DNA from 3 places in the Promicromonospora sp. NPDC090134 genome. Region 1 is predicted to be linked to each of the others. Evidence: riboswitches for the same ligand, from Rfam matches in the RefSeq annotation. Region 1 holds a riboswitch; each other region holds the start of a gene.

Region 1 (3,266 bases):
GAGCTGGGCGCCCTCGGGACCCGGCCCGGCAGCCCCGGCCGGCCACGGCTCCGCGGAGGACGACCCGGAGGCCGCACCCCGGCCGGCCACGGCGAGCAGCCGCTCCAGCTCGGCCGGCGCGCACCCCGCGAGCACGTGCCCGGCGGTCACGCCCCTGGTGCGCCCGTCGGCGTCGGTCCAGGCCACCTCGGCCCCCACGGCCCCGGGGTCGACGGCGGTGACGGTCGCCGAGGTGACGATCGTGGCGCCGGCCGCCACCGCGGCGTCGCGCAAGGCGCCGGAGACGGCGCCCATGCCGCCCACCGGCACGTCCCAGTCCCCCGTCCCGTTGCCGATGACGTGGTACAGGAAGCAGCGGTTCTGCCGCAGGGACGGCTCGTCGACGTCGGCGAACGTGCCGATCAGGCCGTCGGTGGCAGCGACGCCCCGCACGACGTCGTCGGCGAAGGTGCGGCGTATTACCTCACCGAGGGGCTCCTCGAAGAGCGCGCGCCAGGCCTCCTCGCCCACGCCGTCGGCCACGAGGTGCCGCACGGCGGAGCGCGGGAGCAGGGGCTCGGTGAGCGTCGGGGCGAGGCGGCGGGCCACCTCGGCGGTCATCGCGTAGAACCGGCCCCACGCCTCGAAGTCGGCCTCGGAGCCGGTGAGGCGCCGGAACGAGGCGCGGGTGGCGGCGTCGTCCTGGGTGTCGACCAGCAGGCCGCCGTCGGCCACGGGGGTGTACGACGACCAGCGGCGCCGGACGAGACGGACCGGCAGGCCGAGCTCGTCGACGATCCGGCGCGGGAGGAGCGATACGAGGTAGGAGTAGCGCGACAGGCGGGCGTCCACACCGGGGAACGGCCGGGCCGAGACGGCGGCGCCGCCCACGTGGTCGGCGCGCTCCAGGACGAGGACCGAGCGCCCGCCGCGGGCCGCATAGGCCGCCGCGGTGAGGCCGTTGTGACCGCCGCCCACGACGACGACGTCGTACCGGGCGCGCAGGGGGTCGAGCAGGGAATCGGGCATGCACGCCATGGTGACACGCGGCACTCATTGCCAGGAACGTTCCATCACAAGACGGTATGTGACCCAATCGTGACATTTCCGCAACGGACGAGTACGGTCGATCTCGCCGCTCCAGCAACGGGGAGGTCCAGGCCCGGACGCCGAATCCTGTCACCGGTCCTGAGCAGCCAGAACGTGACAGGGGCGGGGGAACCAGGTAAGCCGGGCACGCGAGTGTCCTCGGGGTGAAGCCTCCTTGTGAGGCCGGGTGATCGCTCTCCCCATCCGAACCCGACAGCTCACCTCGTAGGCGTCCGAGGAGATCACTGGTGACCGTACTCACCGACCGCACCCACGACTGGGCGGACGACCAGGCAAACCGACCCAGCAACCGGGGGCGGCACCGCGCCGAGGGCCCCGCTCTCACCCCCTTCACCGCTCTGAGCCAGACAGCAGCCGAGAATGCCGCCCGTACCGGCGCCATCGCGGTCGTCACGTCCGGCATGCTCGCGTCGGTCTTCACCCAGACCGCCCACACCGCGCCTGCCGAGTCCCACACCCAGACCACGCTCGCCAACAAGACGTTCGACACCAAGACCCGTGCGGGTCTCGCCGAGAACCTCGTGACCAAGGTCGAGGTCGCCCGCGACGCCGACTTCCAGGCCGAGAAGGGTCGCGTCACCGTGACCCCGTACGCCGAGACCGAGGCCGGCATCGCCGAGGCCAAGGCGAAGGCTGAGGCGGAGGCTCGCGCCAAGGCCGAGGCGGAAGCCAAGGCGCAGGCAGAGGCGGAGGCGAAGGCCGCCGCCGAGGCCGCTGCGGCAGCCGCCGCCGAGGCCGAGGCCGCCGCGGCGGCAGCGTCCGAGTCCTCCGCGGACCTGGGGCAGCAGGCCGTCAACCTCGCCCTCGAGTACGTGGGCGTGCCCTACGTGTGGGGCGGAGCCTCCCCCAGCGGCTTCGACTGCTCCGGGCTCATCCAGTACGTCTACGCTCAGCTCGGGGTCAGCCTCCCGCACAGCTCGGCCTCGATGTCGACCGTCGGCTACCAGGTCTCCGCCGCGGAGGCCCAGCCGGGCGACATCGTCTGGACGTCCGGCCACGTCTCGCTCTACGCGGGCGACGGCATGGTCGTCGAGGCCCAGCAGGAGGGCGTTCCCGTGCACTACACGGAGATGTGGCAGACCAACCCGGTCTTCATCCGGGTGACGGGCTGACGCCTCCCGCATCACACGTCGGAGCGCCCGTCCGGCCGTCCCGAGGAACCTCCTCGGCGGGCCGGACGGGCGCTCTGCTTCGTGGCCCCGGTCGGGTAACGTCCCCGGCGTGAAGATCCTCGTACCGGACGTGCCCTTCGACCTCGACTTCCCGTCCCTGCTGCCCGACGGCGGAGCCTCCTTCGCGCCCGGCGGCACCGACACCGTCGCCACCTACGCGATGAACGAGCCGATCCCCGCCGAGCACACCGACGCCGAGCTGCTCGTCACCTGGTCCAGCCCGCCCAAGATCGTGGCCGACGCCGCCGAGCGGCTGACCGGCCTGCGCTGGGTGCAGACCCTGTCGGCGGGTCCGGACGTCGCGCTGCGCTCCGGGTTCGCCCCCGACGTCGTCATCTCCTCCGGGCAGTCCCTGCACGACGACACCGTGACCGAGCACGCGCTGGCCCTGATCCTGGCGTCGGTCCGCCGGATCGACGTGTCCCTGGCCGCGCAGCGGGAGCACCGCTGGGCCAAGGAGATCGCGTTCGCCCAGGCCGACGGCGTCACCGGCCTCGAGTACTCGCTCGACGGCGCGCGCGTGACGATCTGGGGCTTCGGGTCCATCGCCCTGCGCCTGGCGCCGCTGCTGACCGCGCTCGGCGCGCAGGTCACGGGCGTGGCCTCGCGGGCGGGCGAGCGCTCCGGCTACCCCGTGGTCGACGCCGGCGGCCTCGACGCGCTGCTGGCCGAGACCGACCTGCTCGTCTCGCTGCTGCCGGCCGTGCCCGCGACCCGGCACATCCTGGACGCCCGGCTGCTCGGCCTGCTGCCGCCGACCGCCCGCTTCGTCAACGTCGGCCGCGGCGCGACCGTGGACGAGGCCGCCCTGGAGGACGCCCTGCGCTCCGGCCGGCTCGCCGGCGCGGCGCTCGACGTCATGGAGACCGAGCCGCTGCCCGCCGACTCGCCGCTGTGGGACGTGCCGAACCTGATCCTCACGCCGCACGTCGCGGGCGGCCGGCCCCGCGGCGCGGCCCGGTTCCTGGCCGAACAGCTCACGGCCTGGCGCGCGGGCGACGCCCT
Region 2 (3,266 bases), on a different contig from region 1:
CGACCATGAGGGCGCCGTCGATCGCGGCGGCCACCCAGCGCGGCGCGGGCAGCCCCAGGGAGAGCAGCGCGAGCCCGGAGGAGTAGATGTCGAGGGCGGCGCCGCCGATCAGCCCGGCGAGGGCGACCACGATGAACGGGATGAGGAACCAGGTGGGCAGGATCGTGGACAGCGCCCCGATCGGGTCGGCGCCGATCGCCTCGTTGAGCACGGGGTCGGAGCCGGCGAGCAGCAGGCCGAACACGAGCAGCACGACGGGGGCCAGCGAGGCGCCCAGCGTGGTCCACCCGACGATGCCGCGCCCCGAGGCGGAGCGCGGCAGGTAGCGCGAGTAGTCGGCGGCCATGTTGACCCAGCCCAGCCCGAAGCCGGTCATCATGAACACGAGCCCGCCGATCACCTGCGGGCTGCCTCCGGCGGGGATGGCGGCGACCGTGGCCCAGTCGATGTGGTCGAGCACCAGCACGATGTAGACGACGGTGAGCACGGCGGTCAGCACCGTGATGACGACCTGGAGCCGCATGACGAGGTCGAACCCGAAGACGCCCGCGACCACCACGATGCCCGCCACCACCACGAGGGCCACGACCTTGGTGACCGTGCCGCCGCCCCAGCCGAGCGTGCCGAGCACGGTCGAGGTCGCGAGCGTCGCCAGCGCGACGAGCACCGTCTCCCAGCCGACCGTGAGGATCCACGACAGCAGCGACGGCAGCTTGTTGCCCCGCACGCCGAACGCGGCCCGGGACAGCACCATGGTGGGCGCCGACCCGCGCTTGCCGGCCAGGGAGATGAACCCGCAGAACAGGAACGACACCACGATGCCGATGGTGCCGACCACGACCGCCTGCCAGAACGACACGGCGAACCCCAACAGGTAGGAGCCGTACCCGAGCCCGAGCACCGAGACGTTGGCCCCGAACCACGGCCAGAACAGGTTGCGCGGCGAACCGCGCCGTTCGGCCTCGTCGATGGTGTTCAGGGCATTGGTCTCGACGCTCGTGGGCGCGCTGCTCATGGTGGTGATCCTGCCACGACGCACGAAGGGCCCGCACCGTCCTGGTGCGGGCCCTTCGTGAACCGGTGTCGGACGGAGCCGACCCGGGTGTGTCAGCCGATCCGGAGGTAGACCGGGTTGTCCTGCCAGATCTCGGTGTACCGGACGGTCTGTCCGGGGACCGGCGCCTCGATCTGCATGCCGTCGCCCGCGTAGATGGCGACGTGGCCCGGGGACCAGATGATGTCGCCCGGCAGCGCGTCGGCGACCGAGACCTCGGTGCCGGAGTAGCGCTGCTCCGCCGAGGAGTGCGGCAGGGTGATGCCGACCTGGGCGTAGACGTAGGACGTGAAGCCCGAGCAGTCGAACCCGGCGGGGGTCGCACCGGCCCAGACGTAGGGGACGCCGAGGTACTGCATGGCGATGTCGACGATCTTGGACCCGGAGGTGGCGGCCGGGGCAGCCTTCTCCTCGGGCTCCTCGGCGGCGGGGGCCGCCGCAGGCTCGGCCGCGGCGGGCTCGGCCTCGACGACGGGCTCGGGCTCCGGCTCCGGCTCGGGCTCGGGCTCCGGCTCGGGGGCCGGCGTCACCTTGATGGTGCCGGACTCCAGCGCGAACTCGCTGTCGGCGGCGACCTTCACGGCGGGGGCGGTGTCCACCTTCGCCGTGGTCAGGGCGGCGGTGGCCACCTCGACGTCGGTCGGCTTCTGCGCGGCGTCCTGGACGACGTCACGCACGGCCTCGAGCTCGGCCGTGTTCGTGCTGGGGTCGTTCGCCGGGGCGGCGTTGGCCGGGATGGCGAGGAGCGAGACGAGCAGACCCGATCCGGCGGCGACGACCGCGCCACGGCGGGCGGTTGCGGAGATGCCGCGGGCAGCGGCGCGCGAGATGGGTGTCAGCGGGGTGATGGGTGGGTGGGCAGCACGATGGCGCCCGGGCATGCGTGTGGTCACAGCATTTTCTCCCGGCGCCTACGAGGTGAGCTGTCGGATTCGGATCGGAGAATGACCCGGCCGCGTCGTGCTGGTGCGGCTTCACCCCAAGGGCACCTCGCGGTGCCCACGTACTTGGTTCCCCCGTCCCTGTCATCTGTTCAGAGCAGATCTCGCGGCGGTGACAGGGCTCGGCGTCCACCACGAGTGCCCACGGAATTCCCCGTGAGCGGGACCGACCGTAGCCCGCCTCAGCGCGAAAGTCACGATCGCGTTACGGACATCCCGGCCCGCGCTGGAGCTATTGACCGGAATGTCCGACCTGCGCTAATGCGGTGGGCGCCGTCCGGATCGAGGACGGCGCCCACCGGGCCGAAGGTCCCGACTAGGACATCTGTCCAGGTCGCACATTGTGGTTGCGGGCGAACAGGTTGTCCGGGTCGTACCGCCGCTTGACCGACGCGAGCCGCTCGTAGGTCGACTTCGGGTAGACGTCTGTGACGTCCGTCTCATCCGCTGTCGTGAGGAAGTTCGCGTACGCCCCGCTGAGATACGGAGCGAGCCGGCCCCAGAGCCCGTCCAGCACCGGCCGCGCGGCCTCGATCACGGGTGCCGGGCCCCCGGCGAAGGTCGTGACCATGAGTTCCGCGCCCCGGTGGGCGTAGGCGGTGGCATCGCCCGGCACCCGGGACATCGCGCCGCCGAGGCTCCGGATCGAGATCGACGGCGCACCCGGCGACGTGCCGGCCTCGGTGAGGATCCGCAGGGTCTCCGCGACCGACTCCCGGTCCACGAGGCCGTCGTGGGCCACCACGTGGATGCCGGGCGGCGGCGTCGCGCCCTCCACCAGGACGTCCGCGTAGGCCATCAGCTCGACGTCGTCCGCGACGACCGTCCCGAGCGCGCGGAGGGGCTCCAGCGCGCGGGCCGCGGCGTCCGGGTCGTCGCCGTCGAAGGCCACGTGGATCTCCACCGGGGCCTCCGGCCCGCCTGCGAACGGGTTGGCGAGGTTGGCGATGGACGTGAGCTCCTCCGGCGCGGTGCGCAGGTAGTCCGCCCAGCCCTGGAGCACGGTCGCGGCCTCGGCCGCGGGGAACGAGACCTTGCCGAAGAAGACGCGCGTGGTGCGGTGCGCCGCGAAGTCGAACGACGTCACGACGCCGAAGTTGCCGCCGCCGCCACGGATCGCCCAGAACAGGTCCGGGTGCTCGTCGGCGCTCGCGGTCACGACCGCGCCGTCGGCGGTGACCACCTGGGCGGCCACGACGTTGTCCAGGGCCAGCCCGTACCGGCGGACCTTCCAGCCGATGCCGCCGCTCAGCGTCAGGCCGCCGACGCCG
Region 3 (3,266 bases), on a different contig from region 1:
AGTTCTGGATCGCGGTGGTAAGGGACAGGAACTCCGGCACCCAGCGGCCCGAGGCCTCGATCCGCGCGGCGCGCTCGACGGCCGCGGGGGAGAGGACCGCCAGCCACAGGCCGCCGTCGGCCGCGAACACCTTCTGCGGGGCGAAGTAGTAGGCATCGGTCTGGCGCAGGTCGACCGGCAGCGCGCCGGCGCCGGACGTCCCGTCGGTGAGCACGACGGCGCCGTCCGGCCCGGACGGGCGCAGCACCGGGGCCATCGCCCCCGTGGAGGTCTCGTTGTGCGGGGTGGCGTAGGTGTCGACGTCGTCGGCGGGCTCGAGGTGGGCGACCGTGCCCGGCTCCGCCTCGATCACCTGGGACGGCTCGAGGAAGGGTGCCCGCGACGTGGCGGTGGCGAACTTGGCGCCGAACTCGCCGAAGGACGCGTGCTGCGCCTTGCGCTCCACGAGGCACAGCGTGGCAACGTCCCAGAAGGCGGTGGAGCCGCCGTTGCCGAGGGCCACCTCGTACCCGTCGGGCGCGCCGAGCAGCTCCGTGACACCCTCGCGAATGCGGCGGACCACGTCCTTGACGGGCGCCTGGCGGTGCGAGGTACCGAGCACGTGGGCGTTCGCCACGAGATGATCGACCTGTCCCGGGCGCACCTTGGAGGGGCCTGAGCCGAAACGGCCGTCGGTGGGCAACAGGTGTGTCGGGATTGTCAGTGGCACAGAACTAGACTAGAACCTGGGCCGACGCCCGGGGCGCCGAGCCCAGGGCGACTGGACGGCTGCGCGCATGACGGGAGCTGACGTGACGGATCTGATCGACACCACCGAGATGTACCTCAAGACGATCTACGAGCTCGACGAGGAGGGCATCACCCCCCTGCGCGCGCGCATCGCGGAGCGCCTGGGGCACTCCGGACCGACGGTGTCGCAGACGGTCGCGCGCATGGAGCGCGACGGGCTCGTGATCGTGACCGGGGACCGCCACCTGGAGCTCACCGAGCTCGGGCACGACAAGGCGATGCGCGTCATGCGCAAGCACCGCCTCGCGGAGCGCCTGCTGACGGACGTGATCAAGCTCGACTGGGAGCACGTCCACGTCGAGGCCTGCCGCTGGGAGCACGTGATGAGCGACCTCGTGGAGAAGCGCCTCGTCGGCCTGCTCGACCACCCGCACCACGACCCGTACGGCAACCCGATCCCCGGCCTCTCGGAGCTCGGCGAGGCCTACACGGACGTGCCCTTCCTCAGCGGTGTGATCTCGCTGCCCTCCGCGTTCGAGGCGGCGGCCAAGAAGGGCGTGAAGGGCGAGCCGCTCGCGGCGTCCCTCACCCGGATCGCGGAGCCGCTGCAGACGGACGTCGAGCTGCTGGCCCGCCTGTCCGACGCCGGCCTCGTGCCCGGCTCGCGGATCACGGCCGAGCTCAGCGACGGGACCTACACGGTGACCGTCGACGGCGCCGGGACCGCGCTGGAGCTCGGCGAGGACCTGGCGCGCCACCTCTTCGTCGCGACCGCCTGAGGGTGTCCCAAACCATCCGCTTTGTCGGAAAGGTGAGGCCACGTTCCCGACACGCCATGACATTCGTTGCCGGAACGTGACATCGGGGGTGACGTCGGGTACGTTCGGACCGCTCCCGCGGAGTTTATTCCGAGGGAGTCTCCGGACGGACGCCGAACTCTGTCACCGGCCGGGGCCCCAAGACGACCGCATGACAGAGGCGGGGGACCCACCATCGGGCGCCAGGGTGCGTCCTCGGGGTGAAGCCGGGTAATCCTTCGGGAGTGCACGGCCGGGTGATTTCTCCCACCCGAACCCGACAGCTGACCTCGAAGGCGTACAAGGAGAGGTAATACGTGACCGCACGTACCACCCGCGCACGCCATCGTGCTGCGCGACGCCCCGTGACTCCGCTCACCGAGCTTGCTCAGAACGCCGCCGTCGGTCGTCGTACCGCGGTTGCCGCCGCAGGTGGCGCGCTCCTGGTCTCCACGTTCGGTGGCGCGATGGCAGCGCAGGCCGCTCCGATGGAGACCGGCCACGCCAAGATGAACTCGGTGGACCTCAACGCGCTGACGTCCCAGGCCCGTGAGTCCCTGTCGAACGCCCCTGTAGTGACCGTCGCGCCCGACGCCGAGCTGAGCGTCGAGAAGTCCGCCGTCTCGGTGGTCTCGGCCGCCGACAACGAGGACTACCAGGCCGAGCTGGCCGCCCAGGAAGCCGAGGAGGCCGCTGAGGCCGCCGCCGCCGAGGCAGCAGAGGCCGCGGCCACCGCCGTGTCGACCGCTTCCTCGTCCGTCGACATCCCCGCGTCGGCGATCGGCAACTCCGTGATCTCCATCGCCAGCCGCTACATCGGCGTCCCGTACGTCTCCGGTGGCTCCAGCCCGAGCGGCTTCGACTGCTCGGGCTTTACTTCTTACGTGTACGCGCAGCTCGGCATCTCGCTGCCGCACTCCTCGTCGGCGCAGGCCGGCTACGGCACCCAGGTGCCGGCGTCGCAGGCCCAGCCGGGCGACCTGATGTGGACCCCCGGTCACGTCTCGATCTACGCCGGTGGCAACACCATGATCGACGCGTCGAAGCCGGGCACCGTGGTCGACTTCCGCACCATCTGGCAGTCGAACCCCACGTTCATCCGCCTGGGCTGATCGCAGCCACGCAGTACCGCAGCAGAGCGCCTGTCCGGTAGTTCGGGGCAGGCGCTCTGCTTTGCCATTTTTCTGCCGTCTTTTTGCCTCCGGATACCCACGACGGGCGCCCCGCCGGTAGCGTTGGAGGGCAAAGATGCACTGCTGAGGAAAGGACTGGCGATGACACGATCCGAGGTCGTACTGGTCGGGGTGGACGGATCGGCCGCGAGTCTGCACGCGCTGGACTGGGCTACCGCCTACGCGCACCGCGTGGGCTGGGCGCTGCACATCGTGTGCAGCTACTCACTGCCGTCGTTCACCGCCGCGTCGCTCGACGGCGGGTACGCCGCCCTGGACGACACCACGATCCAGGAGGGCGCCAAGGCCGTCCTGGTCGAGGCGGAGAACCGCGTGGCCGACGCCGGGGTGCGCGCCACGACGGAGGTCGCGACCGGTGACGCCGCGGGTGTGCTCGTGGAGCTGTCCGCCGACTACGGGCTCGCCGTGGTCGGGACCCGGGGCCGGGGCGGGTTCACGGAGCGGCTGCTGGGCACGGTGTCGTCCGCGCTCCCCGCGCACGCGAAGTGCCCGGTGGTGGTGGTGCCGCTGCGCGCCGAGACCAACCGTGGCGTCTCCTGGACGCCGC

Evidence for each region. A riboswitch is a leader RNA that binds a small molecule or an ion and turns the genes downstream of it on or off. The one in region 1 is predicted to bind cyclic di-AMP.
Region 2: it holds a riboswitch for cyclic di-AMP, as region 1 does, so the genes downstream of both, ACIPN7_RS07830 (C40 family peptidase) here and ACIPN7_RS19675 (C40 family peptidase) in region 1, are expected to answer to the same signal.
Region 3: it holds a riboswitch for cyclic di-AMP, as region 1 does, so the genes downstream of both, ACIPN7_RS15380 (C40 family peptidase) here and ACIPN7_RS19675 (C40 family peptidase) in region 1, are expected to answer to the same signal.

Annotation. Positions count from the first base shown of each region.
Region 1 is NZ_JBIVCZ010000007.1:173,866-177,131, reverse strand. It holds gene ACIPN7_RS19680 (phytoene desaturase family protein) at 1-1,008, opposite strand, end outside; cyclic di-AMP (ydaO/yuaA leader) riboswitch at 1,137-1,316, shown strand; gene ACIPN7_RS19675 (C40 family peptidase) at 1,317-2,201, shown strand; gene ACIPN7_RS19670 (NAD(P)-dependent oxidoreductase) at 2,311-3,266, shown strand, end outside.
Region 2 is NZ_JBIVCZ010000002.1:308,129-311,394, reverse strand. It holds gene ACIPN7_RS07835 (purine-cytosine permease family protein) at 1-1,015, opposite strand, end outside; gene ACIPN7_RS07830 (C40 family peptidase) at 1,108-1,947, opposite strand; cyclic di-AMP (ydaO/yuaA leader) riboswitch at 1,949-2,117, opposite strand; gene ACIPN7_RS07825 (FAD-binding oxidoreductase) at 2,312-3,266, opposite strand, start outside.
Region 3 is NZ_JBIVCZ010000005.1:150,394-153,659, forward strand. It holds gene serC (phosphoserine transaminase) at 1-709, opposite strand, end outside; gene ACIPN7_RS15375 (iron dependent repressor, metal binding and dimerization domain protein) at 792-1,508, shown strand; cyclic di-AMP (ydaO/yuaA leader) riboswitch at 1,649-1,841, shown strand; gene ACIPN7_RS15380 (C40 family peptidase) at 1,844-2,638, shown strand; gene ACIPN7_RS15385 (universal stress protein) at 2,801-3,266, shown strand, end outside.